3 regions of the Allobosea sp. NBC_00550 genome follow, and region 2 is predicted to be linked to each of the others. Evidence: predicted binding sites of a transcription regulator. Region 2 holds the regulator's gene; each other region holds the start of a gene.
What was found. Region 2 encodes LexA, which represses DNA repair genes until DNA is damaged. Its sites were predicted from a motif close to TGTTCNNNNTGTGTTCNG; they were not measured.
Positions count from the first base shown of each region.

Region 1: a site for LexA is predicted at 3,183-3,200, ahead of NWE53_RS24690 (DNA recombination protein RmuC). Genes of this name have one in related genera too.
Region 3: a site for LexA is predicted at 2,243-2,260, ahead of NWE53_RS29810 (DUF763 domain-containing protein). Genes of this name have one in related genera too.

Region 1 covers NZ_CP102772.1:5,196,950-5,201,942, reverse strand. The annotation lists gene dapE (succinyl-diaminopimelate desuccinylase) at 1-25, shown strand, start outside; gene NWE53_RS24710 (hypothetical protein) at 91-675, shown strand; gene truA (tRNA pseudouridine(38-40) synthase TruA) at 683-1,423, opposite strand; gene fmt (methionyl-tRNA formyltransferase) at 1,477-2,406, opposite strand; gene def (peptide deformylase) at 2,579-3,118, opposite strand; gene NWE53_RS24690 (DNA recombination protein RmuC) at 3,232-4,416, shown strand; gene NWE53_RS24685 (OsmC family protein) at 4,417-4,926, opposite strand.
Region 2 covers NZ_CP102772.1:1,384,324-1,389,316, forward strand. The annotation lists gene NWE53_RS06495 (molybdopterin molybdotransferase MoeA) at 1-784, shown strand, start outside; gene lexA (transcriptional repressor LexA) at 866-1,582, shown strand; gene NWE53_RS06505 (ComEC/Rec2 family competence protein) at 1,576-3,726, opposite strand; gene gltX (glutamate--tRNA ligase) at 4,010-4,993, shown strand, end outside.
Region 3 covers NZ_CP102773.1:575,187-580,179, forward strand. The annotation lists gene NWE53_RS29800 (hypothetical protein) at 58-315, shown strand; gene NWE53_RS29805 (DNA-3-methyladenine glycosylase) at 379-924, shown strand; gene NWE53_RS29810 (DUF763 domain-containing protein) at 950-2,233, opposite strand; gene NWE53_RS29815 (hypothetical protein) at 2,943-3,266, opposite strand; gene NWE53_RS30160 (DUF6894 family protein) at 4,000-4,179, opposite strand; gene NWE53_RS29820 (Crp/Fnr family transcriptional regulator) at 4,228-4,965, opposite strand.

The DNA.
Region 1 (4,993 bases), 1.9 Mb from region 2:
TTTTGCAGCGCAACATAACGCTTGACGCCTCGGAACCGAGGTCCATTATCTCCGTTAGACGAAAGTCTAAGAGAGATGATGGAGGCCGTGATGAGGCTGGCCGCCGACGACATCGCGCGTTCGCTGCGCGGTTCCTGGCATCTGATGACCCGGGGCGCTGAGGCACTCTCGGAGCTCGATCTCAGCCGGGATGGATTCTGGCGCTCCTTCCTCGCCTTCGCGCTGATGCTGCCCGCGACGATCGCGATCCTCGCCGCCGCGCGCCTGATGGCCGGGCTGCCTAACAGCGCCGGGCTTTTCACCGCCCCCATTCTCGTGCTGTCGGTGATCGCCGCTCTGTGCCTTGCCATCCTTGCCGTGCCGGCACTCCTGATCGCGCTGCGCCCGGAACTCGCGCAGGCTCCGCGCTTCACCAGCTTCGTCATCGCCTGGAACTGGGCCGGCATCGTTTCGGCCAGCCTGATGGCGGTACCGGCCGCCGTGCTCGCGCTCGGCTGGTCGACGCCCCAGCTCGCATTGGTGCAGTCCGGCTTCTTCGCCGCGATCGTGCTGAGGCTGCGCTACTGCGTGGCGCGGGCCGCCTTCGCGCCGGAAGGCCGCGCCATCGCGCTGCCGCTGGTCGCCGCCAGCGTCGTCCTGGATTACGGCGTAATCCGGCTTTTCGGCCTGTTCTGAGGCCGTCTCAGTAGTCGACGCCCGCCAGATAAAGTCCGCAGGACGGCGCCAGGGCCGCGCATTGCGCACGCTCGCGCGCAGCGAGGATCTGACCCATCTTCGCCTCGGGCCAGCGGCCAGCTCCGACCATCTTCAGGCTGCCGACGATCGAGCGGACCTGATGATGCAGGTAGGAGCGGGCATCGGTGTAGACCACGATCTCGGAGCCCTCGCGCCGGACATCGAGCCGGTCGAGCGTGCGCATCGGGCTGTTGGCCTGGCATTCGGCGGCGCGGAAGGTCGTGAAGTCGTGATGGCCGAGCAGCGCCTTGGCGGCCCGGTCCATCGCCTCGTGATCCAGCCTGACCGGCACATGCCAGACGCGGTCGCGGTCGAGCGCCGGCGGGGCGCGCCGGTCGAGGATGCGGTATATGTAATAGCGGCGCCTGGCCGATATCCGGGCGTTGAAATCGTCGGACACCGCCTCGGCGCTGAGCACGCCGACCGGGACGCGGGATTTCAGCCGGGCATTGGTGGCGTCGCGCACCACATCGGTGCGCCATTCCCTGTCGAGATCGACATGGGCGACCTGATGCGTGGCGTGCACGCCGGCATCGGTGCGGCCGGCGCAATGCAGGCGCACGGGGTGGCCGCAGAAGGCCTCGACCGCCTCCTCGACGCTCTGTTGCACGGAGGGGCCGTTCACCTGGCGCTGCCAGCCCGAGAACGGCGTGCCGTCATATTCGATGACGAGCTTGTAGCGCGGCATCAGAGCCGGCCACCGAACAATGCGAAGCGGTTTTCGGACAATGGCCTGCTCCGCTAAAGCTTGTCGCCGGCTCCGAGCCGGGCGCCGCGCAGGAACTCGGCCCCGCTCATCGGCGCCTTGCCCGCGCGCTGGACCTGCAGCAGCTTCACCGCGCCGACGGCGCAGGCGACCGTGCCCTCGTCGTCGAGCAGCGTGCCGGGCTGGGCCGCTCCGCCGGCGCGCGCCGTCCGCAGGATCCTCAGCCGCTCCGGCCCCTTGCCGAGATCGATCTCGGCGAAGGCGCCAGGGAACGGCGAGAGCCCGCGAACGCGGTCGTGCACCTGCTGCGCCGGCTGCGCCCAGCTCAGCTTGGCCTCTGCATTGGTGATCTTGGCGGCGTAGGTGACGCCCTCCTCCGGCTGGGGCGTGAACTGCAGGCCGCCGCGCCCGAGCGCGGCGAGCGCCCGCACCATCAGGTCGGCACCGAGAATGCTGAGCTGGTCGTGCAGTTCACCGGCGGTGAGATCCGGCCCGATCGTCAGCGTCTCGACCATGCCGACCGGGCCGGTATCAAGCCCCGCCTCCATCTTCATCACGCAGACGCCGGTTTCGGCATCGCCGGCCATGATCGCGCGCTGCAGCGGCGCCGCGCCGCGCCAGCGCGGCAGCAGCGATGCATGCAGGTTGAGGCAGCCGAGCTCGGGCAGGTTCAGGATCGCCTGGGGCAGGATCATGCCGTAGGCGACGACGACGGCGACATCGGCCTGATGCGAGGCGATGATCTCGGCCTGTTCCGGCGTCTTCAGCGTCGCAGGCGTGAAGACCGGGATGCCGAAGCGTTCGGCCGCCCTATGGACCGGGGAAGGCTTGAGTTCGAGGCCCCTGCCCGCCTGCGCCGGAGCGCGGGTGTAGCAGGAGACGACATCGTGCCCCTGGCCGACGATCTCGGTCAGGACCGGCACGGCGAAATCCGGCGTGCCCATGAAAATGACGCGCAAACTCATACGCTCGATTTACCTCAGCCCCGGCGCAGCGCCGGAAAGAATAGAACAGCCCTCATCCTGAGGAGCGCCGCGAGGCGCGTCTCGAAGGATGATCCAGCCGCCTCCCGAAGCATCCTTTGAGACGCCGCGTGCCGCGGCTCCTTAGGATGAGGGCTCGGGTGACGACTGCTCGTTACGCCGCCCGCTCGCGCTTGGCGGCCTTGGCGAATTTCTTGGTCACGCGCTCGCGCTTCAGCCGCGAGAGATGGTCGATGAACAGCACGCCGTTGAGATGGTCGATCTCGTGCTGCAGGCAGGTGGCGAGCAGCCCGTCGGCCTTGATCTCCTGCACCTTGCCGTCGAGATCCATGAAGCGGACCTTCACCTGCGCCGGGCGCTCGACCTCCTCGTAATATTCGGGGATCGAGAGGCACCCTTCCTCATAGGCATTGAACTCGTCCGAGGACCAGGTGACCTCCGGATTGATGAAGACCTGCGGCTTCTTCGGCTCCGGCTCCTCGCCTTCCTTCGGCTCGCGCTTCGCCAGGTCGATCGTCACGATGCGCAGCGGCTCGCCGATCTGGATCGCCGCAAGCCCGATGCCAGGCGCGTCGTACATGGTCTCGAACATATCCTCGACCAGCGCCCGGATATCGGGCGTGACGGCTGCGACCGGCTTCGAGACGAGACGGAGCTGGGCGTCGGGCAGGATGACGAGCGGGCGAATGGCCATGGGATTCCGCAGGAAAAAGGCTGAACAAGGCGGGACATAAGCATTTGTGGGCAAGCGGTCAAACTGTTCCGCTTTCGTTCGCAATACCGCCTCGAATCGGCTAGGCTCGCGTCATGAATGAGATCGCCTTCACCCTGCTCGAACGCCCGGTGACCTGGGCCGAAGCGGCGCTCGGCTTCGCCGGCCTGAGCCTCATGCTTCTGCTGATGGTGGTGCTGTCCGCCTGGCGTGGCGGCCAAAGCCGCGCGATCGAAGCCGCCATGGCGGCGGAACGGGCCCGCGAGATGGACGACAAGGTCGCCGAGATGAACCGCCAGCAGGCCGAGCTCGCCGGCCGCATGCAGTCCATGGCCGAGATCCTCTCGACCCGGCAGGGCGATCTCGCGCGGCTCGTCGCCGATCGTATGGACGGGCTGAGCCACAAGGTCGGCCAGGGCCTCGAGCAGAATGTCCGACAGACCACCGAGAGCCTCGGCAAGCTGCAGGAACGGCTGGCGGTGATCGACAGCGCCCAGAAGAACCTGACCGACCTCACCTCCGAGGTCGTGACGCTGAAGGACGTACTCTCCAACAAGCAGGCGCGCGGCGCTTATGGCCAGGGGCGGATGGAGGCGATCATCCGCGACGGACTGCCCGCCGCCTTCTTCGCCTTCCAGCCGCAGCTCTCGAACGGCAAGCGGCCGGACTGCTTGGTGACGTTGCCCGGAGACGGGCGTGGGCTGGTCATTGACGCGAAATTCCCGCTGGAGAGCTTCACGCAATTGCGCGAGGCGCGCGGCGAGGATGCGAAGAAGGCCGCCGGCCAGCGCGTGCGAAGCGATGTCGGCGTGCATGTGAAGGACATCGCCGAACGCTATTTCCTGCCCGGCGAGACGCAGGATGTCGCGCTGCTCTTCGTGCCGTCCGAGTCGATCTATGCCGATCTGCACGAGTATTTCGACGATGTCGTGCAGCGGGCGCACCGGGCGCGGATCATGATCGTCTCGCCCTCGCTGCTGGCGCTGGCGATCCAGCTCATGCAGTCGCTGGTGCGCGATGCGCGCATGCGCGAGGAGGCGCAGGTCATCCAGACCGAGGTCGGCAAGCTGCTCGACGATGTGCGACGGCTGGGCGAGCGCGTCGACAAGCTCGACACGCATTTCCGCCAGGCGCAGGAGGATGTCGGCCAGATCAAGACCTCGGCCGGCAAGGTCACGACCCGCGCCGAGAGGATCGGCGCGCTCGACTTCGACGACGAGAAGAGCGAACCGAAGCTGCCCTTCGCCAAGGGGCTGGAGCTGAAGGCCGCGGCGGAGTGATCACCCGCGGCTGAGCACTGCGGAAAGCTCCGGCTTCACGTTCAGGGTCTGGAAGACGACGCAATAGCGCTCGGTGAGCTTCAGCAGCGTGTCGAGCTTCTCCTGCGGCGCATCGGTCTCGACATCGAAGGAGAGCCGGATCGCCTTGAAGCCGACAGCCGCATCCTTGGCGACGCCGAGCGTGCCGCGGAAGTCGAGATCGCCCTCGGCGTGGACGACGCCCTTCTTCAGCTCGATCTCGAGGGCGGTCGCGACCGCCTTCAGCGTCACGCCGGCGCAGGCGACCAGCGCCTCCAGCAGCATGTCGCCGGAGCAGAGCTCGGCGCCCGAGCCGCCCGTCGCAGGATGAAGGCCGGCGAGCGCGATGGCACGGCCGGTTTCGACCTTGCAGGCGATGTGCTGGTCGTCGAGCTCGCCATGCGCCTTCAGCGTGATGATGGCGGCCTCGGGATTGGTCCGGTACTCGTCCTTGAGCGGAGCCTGCAGGGCACGCAGTGCGGTGACGTCCATGGGGCTGAACCTCTTGTTCGAGCGGAAGATCGCGTTAAGGCGCTGATAGGCTCAAGACGACCTGGGT
Region 2 (4,993 bases):
CGATGTCCTGCTTGCAACCGGGCGCGTGCTCGACAGCGCCGCGCTCGGGCTCGCGGCGGCGATGGGGCATCCGGCGCTGCCGGTCCGGCGCAAGCCCCGCGTCGCGATCCTCGCCACCGGCGACGAATTGGTCGCTCCCGGCGAGCCCGTCGGGCGCGACCAGATCGTCGCCTCGAACTCGTTTTCACTGGCCGCGCTGGTCGAGAAGGCCGGCGGCGCTCCCCTCGATCTCGGTATCGCCCGCGACGATCATGCCGATCTCGCCGCCAAGATTGGACAGGCGAGCGCGGCCGATGCCGATGTGCTGATCACGCTCGGCGGCGCCTCCGTCGGCGCCCATGACCTCGTGCAGGAGGCTCTGACGCGGGCGGGCATGGAGCTCGGCTTCTGGAAGATCGCGATGCGGCCCGGCAAGCCGATGATGACCGGCCGGCTCGGCCGCATGGTCGTGGTCGGCCTGCCCGGCAATCCGGTCTCCTCGATCGTCTGCGGCCACCTTTTCGTGCTGCCGCTGATCGAGGCTTTGCTCGGCATGGCCGATGCGGATCGGGACCGGAGCATCCCGGCCGTCCTGGGACGCGACATGCCGGGGAATGACGAGCGCGAGGATTATCTGCGTTCCGAGCTGGCGTTGACCCCGGAGGGATGGGTGGCGACGCCTTTCGGCCGGCAGGATTCCTCGATGCTCGGCACGCTGGCGCGAGCCCAGGCGCTGACGATCCGCCCCGCCTTCGCCGACGCGGCCAAAACGGGCGATCCCTGCCGGATCCTACCGCTGCGGTAGGCCGCTTGCGGAACACAAGCAGAACGCGTATGGTGTTCGTGCTTTGTTTCGAATCTGCGCTTTGAAGGGCTGGCGGCAACCATGCTGACACGCAAGCAACACGAACTCCTGCGCTTCATCCAGGAACGCTTGCGCGAGAGCGGGGTGCCGCCCTCCTTCGACGAGATGAAGGACGCGCTCGATTTGCGCTCGAAATCCGGCATCCACCGGTTGATCATGGCGTTGGAGGAGCGCGGCTTCATCCGCCGCCTGCCCAACCGGGCGCGCGCGCTCGAAGTCATCAAGATGCCCGATGGTCTCGGCGCTCCGCAGCAGCGCCCCCGCTTCAGCCCGGCCATCGTCCAGGGCGGTCTCGGATCGCAGCCCAGCCTCGGCAAGCCACGCCCGGGTTCCGGAGCCGATGAGGACAGCCGTTCCTCCATCGCGATTCCGGTCATGGGGCGCATCGCCGCCGGCACGCCCATCTCGGCGATCCAGAGCCGCAGCCACACCGTCTCGCTGCCGCCCGACATGCTCGGCTCCGGCGAGCATTACGCGCTCGAAGTGCGTGGCGATTCGATGGTCGAGGCCGGCATTCTCGACGGCGACACGGTCGTCATCCGCAGGCAGGACACGGCCAATACCGGCGATATCGTGGTGGCGCTGATCGACGACGAGGAGGCCACCCTCAAGCGGCTGCGCAAGCGCGGCTCCTCGATCGCGCTCGAAGCGGCGAACCCGGCCTACGAGACCCGCGTGCTCGGGCCGGATCGGGTCAAGATCCAGGGCCGTCTCGTCAATCTGATGCGGCGCTACTGAAGCCGTTCGATGTCGGCGTCGCTGTCGACGGACACCGATGCCGGGTTGGTGGGCGGCTGATTGTTGGCCCGCGGCGCGGGTGGCGTCGCCTGCGGCTGCTCGCGGCGGCGGCTCCAGGGACGGTCTGCGGCGCCCTGCTCCGAGACATGGCTGCTCCAGCCTGTCGCTGTTCGATAGAGCGAGGTCGCCCCGTCGCGGCTCAGCGCGCCACGGCTGATCAACCTCGCCTTGCAGGCGCCGCTCCAGGAAATCGCGGTGACGACGAGGTCGGCGCGGAGGCAGTCCTCGATGATTGCGAGCCGATCGCGCGTGTAAGACACGGTGCGCTGATCGGCCGTGCGGCCGATGCAGCCCAGGCTGTCGCAAACGATGCCGGCCCGCAGCGTCGGATCATCCGGCGAGCGGCTGTCACCATCGGACGAGAGCCATTGTTGCAGGACAAAGCGGCTGGGCCTTCCGGCGATGGCGAGCCGGCCATCGGCTCCGCGCAGCGCTAGACCCGAGCCGTCGCGTTCGATCAGGATCTCCGGCCGCTCGGGCTTGCCGGCGACGGCGACGCCGAACATGAGCGGGATGGCCGCCAGCCAGCGCCAGGCCGTTGTCCAGAGCGTCAGCCAGAGCAATGTCAGCACGAAGCAGACGAGCACGGCGGGACCGAAGGCCGCGATCATCACCGTTGAATGGTCGATGGCCGCGACCCAGTGCGCCACCTTCAGCACGACATCCGAGGCGAGCCCCATCAGCGCCCAGGCCGGCCAATCCAGCCCGAAGGGATAGGCCAAAACGCCGAAGACCGCCGCCGGCATGACGAAGAGCGAGACGAAGGGCAGCGCCATGGCATTGCCGAGCAGCCCCAAAGGATTGAAGGTCTGGAAGTGATAGGCGCCGAAGGGTGCGGTCGCCGCCGTGGCGAGCAAGGTGGTGACGACGATGCCGAGCGCTGCGGTCCAGAGCGGGCCGACAGGCCAAGGCAGAACTGGCGGAGGCCGGGCGCGGTCCCGCCGCTCCCAACGTTCGGCGAACGCGATCAGTGCCGCGACCGCGCCGAAGGACATCTGGAAGCTCGGCCCGAGCAGGGCCTCGGGCTCGCGCAGCTGCACGATCATCGCAGCGAGCGCGAGGTTGCGCATGCTCAACGCCGCGCGGTCGACCAGGATGGCACCCAGCATCACCAGCGTCATGATCAGCGAACGCTCGGTCGCGACGTCGCTGCCCGAGAAGATGCAGTAGGCGGTTGCACCGAGCATGGCGGCCACGGCGGCGAGCTTCTTGACCGGCCAACGCAATGCGATCGTCTGCGAGATCGCCAGCAGGGCTCGCACCAGCCAGAAGATCGTGCCGGCAGCGAGCACCATGTGGAGCCCCGAGATCGAGACGATATGGTAGATACCGGCGGCGCGCAGGTCGTTGTTGGTCGCCTCGGTGATCAGCCCGCGCTTGCCCGTGACGAGCGCGGCCGCCACCGCGCCGCCCTGCCCGCCGCCGGCCTCGGCGATGCGCCGGGTCAGGGCGTTGCGGGCCTTGTCGATCGCCACATCGATCGCCAGACGCGTCGGCATCGGATAGGGCGGCGGCGCCAAAGCGAGCTTGCCGGATATGCTGCCGACAGCTCCGATTCCCTTGAAGAAGGCATCGCGGCCGAAATCATAGCCGCCCGCCCGCGCCGGCCCCGGCGGAGGCAGCAGCCGGGCGGTCGCGACGATATGGTCCCCGGGCGCGACGGAGCCGGCGCGGATGTTGACGCGCACCCGCTTCGGGCGCTCGCCCTCCGGCACCCCCGCGAGATCGGTCACCAGCACGACGATGCGGGCACCGTTGTCCCTTGCCTCCACCGTTTCGACATAGCCTGTCAGCTTGCCGATCCGCGGCCGCTCCAGCATCGGTGCTGATATGTCGGCGGTACGCCAGACCCCCGCCGCAAAGCCGGCAAAAGCGGCGGCCGCAGCCAGGCAAGCCATCGATGGAAGGCGATGGAAGCGCAAGGCAAAGGCAAGTCCAATGCTCAGGACGAGGCCAAGCAACGGCGCCCACAAAGCCGGCTCACGATCTGCCGCGAAATAAAACACGATGCCGGCGCCCATCGCCACGGGCAGCCACAGGAACGGGCGGCGGCGCTCGGCCTCCAGCGCGAGGGCACGGCCCAAGCGCGCCTGCCAGCCCTGCAACCATGCATCGAGCCACACCGGCGCCGGCCAGGATGGCCGCAAACGCAGAGGCACGGCGCCAACGCGGGCGCCGCGCCGTTCCCCCTGCCCTGACGGCCCCGGCTGCATCGCCTGCCCCATCCCCATCGGCATTGCGATTTGACCGCTTAACCTTTCCGGCCAAGCCATGTTACAGGGCGCGCGCCGGTTGTCATGTCATGACCTGCGCCATTTCCCACGTTTACCCCGGACGGTTTTCCCCGCCCGGCCGGAGTCGCCTCCCATGAGCAACGCCGTCGTCACGCGCTTTGCGCCCTCGCCCACCGGTTTCCTGCATATCGGCGGGGGGCGGACGGCGCTGTTCAACTGGCTCTACGCCCGCCGGCACGGCGGCAAGATGCTGCTGCGCATCGAGGACACGGACAGGGAACGTTCGACCGACGCCGCCATCACGGCGATCCTCGACGGGCTGGAGTGGCTCGGCCTCGATTGGGACGGCCAGACCGTCTACCAGTTCCAGCGCGCGGCGCGCCATCGCGAGGTCGCCGAGCAGATGCTCGCCGCCGGCAAGGCCTATCATTGCTACGCCACCCCGGCCGAGCTCGACGAGATGCGCGAGAAGGCCCGCGCCGAGGGCAAGCCGCTGCGCTATGACGGGCGCTGGCGCGACCGCGACCCGGCGACTGCGCCGGCCGGCGTCAAGCCGGTCATCCGCCTGAAGGCGCCGCAGACCGGCGAGACGGTGGTGAACGACGAGGTCCAGGGCCGCGTCGTCTGGCAGAACGAGAATCTCGACGATCTCGTGCTGCTGCGCTCGGACGGCAACCCGACCTATATGCTCGCCGTCGTCGTCGACGACCATGACATGGGCGTCACCCACGTCATCCGCGGCGACGACCATCTGACCAACGCCGCCCGCCAGACCCAGATCTACGATGCGCTCGGCTGGGACGTGCCGAGCATGTCGCATATCCCGCTGATTCATGGGCCGGACGGCGCCAAGCTCTCGAAGCGCCACGGTGCGCTCGGCATCGATGCCTATCGCTCGATGGGCTATCTGCCGGCAGCACTGCGCAACTATCTCGTGCGGCTGGGCTGGAGCCATGGCGACCAGGAGGTCTTCTCGACACAGGAGATGATCGACGCCTTCAATCTCTCCTCGATCGGCCGCTCGCCCGCGCGCTTCGACTACGCCAAGCTCGAGAACCTCAACGGGCTCTACATGCGCCAGTCGAGCGACCAGGAACTGCTCGATGCGCTCAAGGTC
Region 3 (4,993 bases), on a different replicon from region 2:
AGCGAGGAACTACTCACCACATACGATAGTTCCAGCATTTGGCGTTGGAGGCCCAAAGTGTCGAATGATCCTGACGTCGTCATTGCCAAGGCGTTGAATGCGGGCCTGAGGCGCTTGCTGAGCGTCGCAATTCGTCAAGCCAATGAGGACGGGTCAGGGGGCCGTCGGTCAACCTTACGCCACGAACTGGATAGCGAGATAGAACGCTTGGTCGTTCGCAGCCACAACAACGATGATCCAGAGCTCACGATGGCCGTCCGTAACGGGCTTAAGCTGCTCGTCGATGCCGCTGATCGGGAGGCGGCCGACGCATGAGTCAGGAAGTATTTCGCGTGGAACAGGGTCTTCGTTCGCCAAACCTCTGACGAAAAGCCCGATATGATCGATAAATTGAACGAAATGGACGCGTTGCAGCTCGCTCCGCGCCTCATCGGCATGGATCTGACCGTCGATGGAGTGGGCGGAACGATCGTCGAGACCGAAGCCTATCTGGCTGACGATCCGGCGTCTCACAGTTTTCGCGGTCCCAGCATGGCAAACGTCGCGATGTTCGGGCCTGCTTGGCGCGCTTATGTTTATCGCTCCTACGGGCTGCACTGGTGCTTGAACATTGTTGCGACCGATCACGGGGCCGTATTGATCCGGGCCCTCGACCCGAAATATGGGCTGGACCAGATGCGAGCGCGCCGGGGTTCGACTCGACCTCTATGTTCGGGGCCCGGGCGCTTGGCCCAGGCCCTTGGCATAACCGCCGCTCACGATTGCCTTAGTTTAAGCGCGCCGCCGTTTTCGGTGATGGATCGCTCAGGCGAACCCGAGATTATCGCCGGCGTGCGGATCGGCATCTCTCGGGCCGCCGATCGCCCCTGGCGCTTCGGTCTGGCGGGCTCGCCGCATTTGAGCCGGCCGTTCCCGACGGGTTAGGGAAATGAGCGGCCGAGACGGCCAGTCAGTTAGCGCGAGTCGCTTGTTTGCTCGGTTCGTTGCTGTCGGCGAGCTCGTCGCGCTCCCAGCCGAAAACGCTTCGGCCGCCATATTCCGCCGAACGCCGCCACTCTTCGCGGACATATTCTTCCAGCGAGGGGCCTTCCACGAGGCCCTCCAATCGGCGGCTTTCCCGGTCGAGGCGCGCGATGGCGGCCAGCCGATCGTCCTGGCCTAGCTTTGCGCGTTCAACGGCCGATTTGAGAACCGAAATCGTCTGATCATAGATCTTGGTCGGAACGGCAAAAGGCTGACGGTCCTTGCCACCGTGAGCAAGCGAAAACCGGGCGGGGTCACTGAACCGGTACGGCGCTCCGTGGACGACTTCGGCAACCATCGCCAAAGAGCGTACCGTGCGCGCTCCAACACCGGGGACAAGCAGCAATTCCGAGAAGTCATGAGGCGCGCGATCGGCTGCAGCTGCGAGGGCACCATGAAGCCTTCGGGCAAGGACATCCTTCGGCCTGACGGCGTGGTGGGCGGGCATCACCAGATGAGGCAAGGCGAGCTGCGCGGGCGACAGCGCGGGCACTGCACGGCCTCGCTCCAAGGCAGTGTACTCGCGAACAATGGCGTCCGGTCCGACGTCACGAAGAATAGCGACCTGGCCATCACGGGAGGGGGCAGCTCGGGCATCGGTGAGATTGATGATCCTGCCCTGGCTCTCGCCATCGATGGCGGCGTGCGGCGCCTCGACAAAGCTTCCCAGACCCTCCGACTGCCAGTGGTAGCGGCGAGCGATGCCGCCATCACCGTTCATCCCTTGCTGAACAACTACCCATTGGCCGTCATCCGTGACGAAGAAGCCGTGTAGATAAAGATCGAAACCGTCCTGAACCGCTGCGCTGTCCACTTTGGCGACAAGACGACTGGCTTTAGCGAGCGCGTCTCCATCGAACCCGGTTCTGGCACCGATCTGCTGTAGCTCGAACGGCGTCTGCCTCGAATGGCGGCCCCTGCCGCCGCAGACATGTAGTCCCAGCTCGCCGGATAGCGGGGCGAGTCCACGCTTCAGCGCACCTATGACGCTCGTAGTGATCCCCGACGAATGCCAATCCATCCCCATCACAGCGCCAAAGGACTGAAACCAGAAGGGGTGCGCGAGCCGCCGCAGCAATTCCTCGCGACCGTAATGGTGAATGATCGCCTCGCAGATGACCGCCCCCAATCTCGACATGCGTTGCCCGAGCCATCCCGGTACGCGGCCATGATGAAGCGGAAGATCGGCGCTGCCTGAACGGCGTGCCATGCGCTGCTCCCGAACGAAACAAGAACTGCGGTTCTATCTCAAAAAAGATCGTAGATAAACACGAGCGTCGCGCAGTTGTTCGGTCATTTAAACCCACGATGACGATTTTTTCCGATCGCACGCAACTGATCGTGAGCCCTGCAACGCCCCTCTCGATAAGGAGTGTCCCGCGACTTAGCGATGACGCCTTCCAGGCCCACCGCGCAATCCAGCGTCAAAATTCGATGCGCCATGCTCGTAGAGTACGACTGCCTCACCGTCGAGGATGGCGGCGTACTCAAGCGCATCAAGAGCGACGCTGGGAAAACGGCCGATCTAATCGTGTTCGCCGGGGGCAATGATCCGGCCACCTGGAGCTCAGTTTGCCGGCCCATGCGGCCGCCATGGGCAAGACCCCTCACGCTGAAAAGCGGTGCTTAAATTCGCGTGCCTCTTAGTGTCCCCCCGCGCCGCTGACCGAACATACGGTAGCGTCCGTCGATGATCTCCTTCGGGAGGTCGCGATGTCGCGTCTACGCGGTTACGCCATGTCGAACCAGGTTGCGGCTGATGGGCCACAAAAAGGGGACAACGTTGCAGTCAGCCTGTCTCTCTCGCCCAGCAAAAATGGTGACGAGTACCGCCACGCTAGTGGTCCGCAACGGAGCGCAGCGAGCTTAACCGCCCCGGTCGCTTGAGCGGCGAGGTATGCGCACAGGGCGCCAACAAGCTATCTGGCGGCCCAGAAGCCCAGAACGACGCCTGCCGCCGCGGCCCAGCCCAGCGTCCGTAGGGGCCGGGCCCGAATTTCATCGAGGAGCAGCTGCTGAAGTTCACTCACGCGCTCGCCCGCGATATCGAACAACTCGTTATCGAATTCGTTTTCCGCGGCACCGGGCGTGACTGAAGTTTGCATCGAAAGCGGGTCGCTCGCCGGGAATGTACCCTCCAACGCATCGTGAAGTTCGGCGTCACGGCCCTTATTACGAGCAGCCTGACGTTGCGCACGTTGTTCGATCTTCAAGCTTGCGACTGCGGGGTTTTCGGCGGGCATGCTGCGGTCTTTCTTCGAGGGCTATCCCGATAACATCGGTAGATCGCACAAGTTCCAAACATGACAGCTATCGATTTCCTGGAACAGTGAGTGAACTCAGGCTTGTCATCCCTTCCGGTCTGCCGCGTCAGCCCACGGTCCAGCGCGGGAGGCCAATGCAAGGGCCTTTGCCTCTGGAACTGTCATGGCTGCACAATAGCTGCGGAGCCATCGTGGGGTCGCCTCTTCGTCATGAAGCCATCGAAGTACCCTTCTTTCAGGGGCGCCGATCAGCCGACTCAATTCCAAGGACGTTAGTCCGAGCGAGCGGAGTGCTTCTCTCAATTCGGGCCCTGTAATCCGGCCTGTCATAGCGGCTGCTAGACCCACGAGGTCGCGTCATCGTGGGTCTTGTCCCACTCGGATGGCCTCAACGAGCGCTTGCAGCTCAGCCTCTTTAGGGCTGCGCTCATTGCGGCCGGAGTGTTCATGAACGCGCTGCGTGGCCGCTTCATACTGCTCAATGGAATCAATTTTCTCGTACCCAGCGGTGCACGGCCGGATCGAGCGGCGCTCTCTGCCTGTTGCCCTCGCGCACGGCTCGCGTGCGCGCCCACGTTCGGCGTCTCTCCAGACAGCGGATGAATTCGCCCTCAGCGTAGTCTTTGCGAGCCTCTTTCTACCGGAGTATCGAGTTATCTGCGTGATTGAGTGTTCAGCGGCCGACCTAACTCAAGGCTGAAATTTTCGCCGTCTAATGCCGGGTTGGCCGTTCAAAATTCGATGCGAAATATTTACGATCGCAACATGCAATAAAATATGGTGACCGTCCGGAAATTTTTAACATTGCGGCCGCGTCATTGGGTAAGTCAGTACCCTCATCGTCGATGTCTATTTTAACACCGTCTTGAGTATGAAAGAAATACTGGGGCATAAGCAGGGAATGCCGCGCGTTGTCATCTGTTCCACGGCGCCGCAAATATTAACTGGGCGTCTGTTCCCGCAAATGCAGGTAGTCCGCGTCAAATTCCGCCAACTCGCAGAGACCCGACCAATTCAGAACCGTGATACGGCTCGCCCGGATACGAACCAGGCCGGTTTCGCGAATTTTCCGCAGCTGCTTGTTCATATGGACGGTCGACAGGCCCAGTGAATCGGCGATTTCCGTCTGGGTCATGGGCAGATTGCAGGTTATGCCGTCTGACAGGCCGATGGCTTTCATCTTCGTGATGAATTCACACAGGAAGTGGGCAATGCGGCTTGCAGCGGGGCGCTTCCCAATCCCGACCATCCATTCACGATAGATCGAAGCCTCTATCAACGTCTCGCGCCAGAATGCCTCTGCAATGCGAAAGGAGCTGCGGGTGAGCGCTCTGACCGGTTCATGCGGGATGAAACCCACCGTTACAGAAGTGAGGGTTCCCAGATTGTGATCCATCCGTGGGAGTACCAGCGAATGGATGTCGGGGATGTCTCCCGGAAGATGGAGCGATATGATTTGCCGCTGCCCCTCCCCGACAATTTTATAACGACACACGAGCCCGCCGATAACGAGGCAGCATTGCTTGGCGAGTTCACCTTCGCGGACAATATCCTGCCCCGCCTCGTAGTGCCGGATGTTCAGGGGCAGTTGGCGAAGCAGTCGCTGCTCTTCCTCCCCTAGCGGCTGTGTCGTTTCGAGCTTTTGGATGAGTTCGCTAATGTATTCCTCTTTGCCCATCCTATCGTTGCTCCGCAATCGTTTGAGA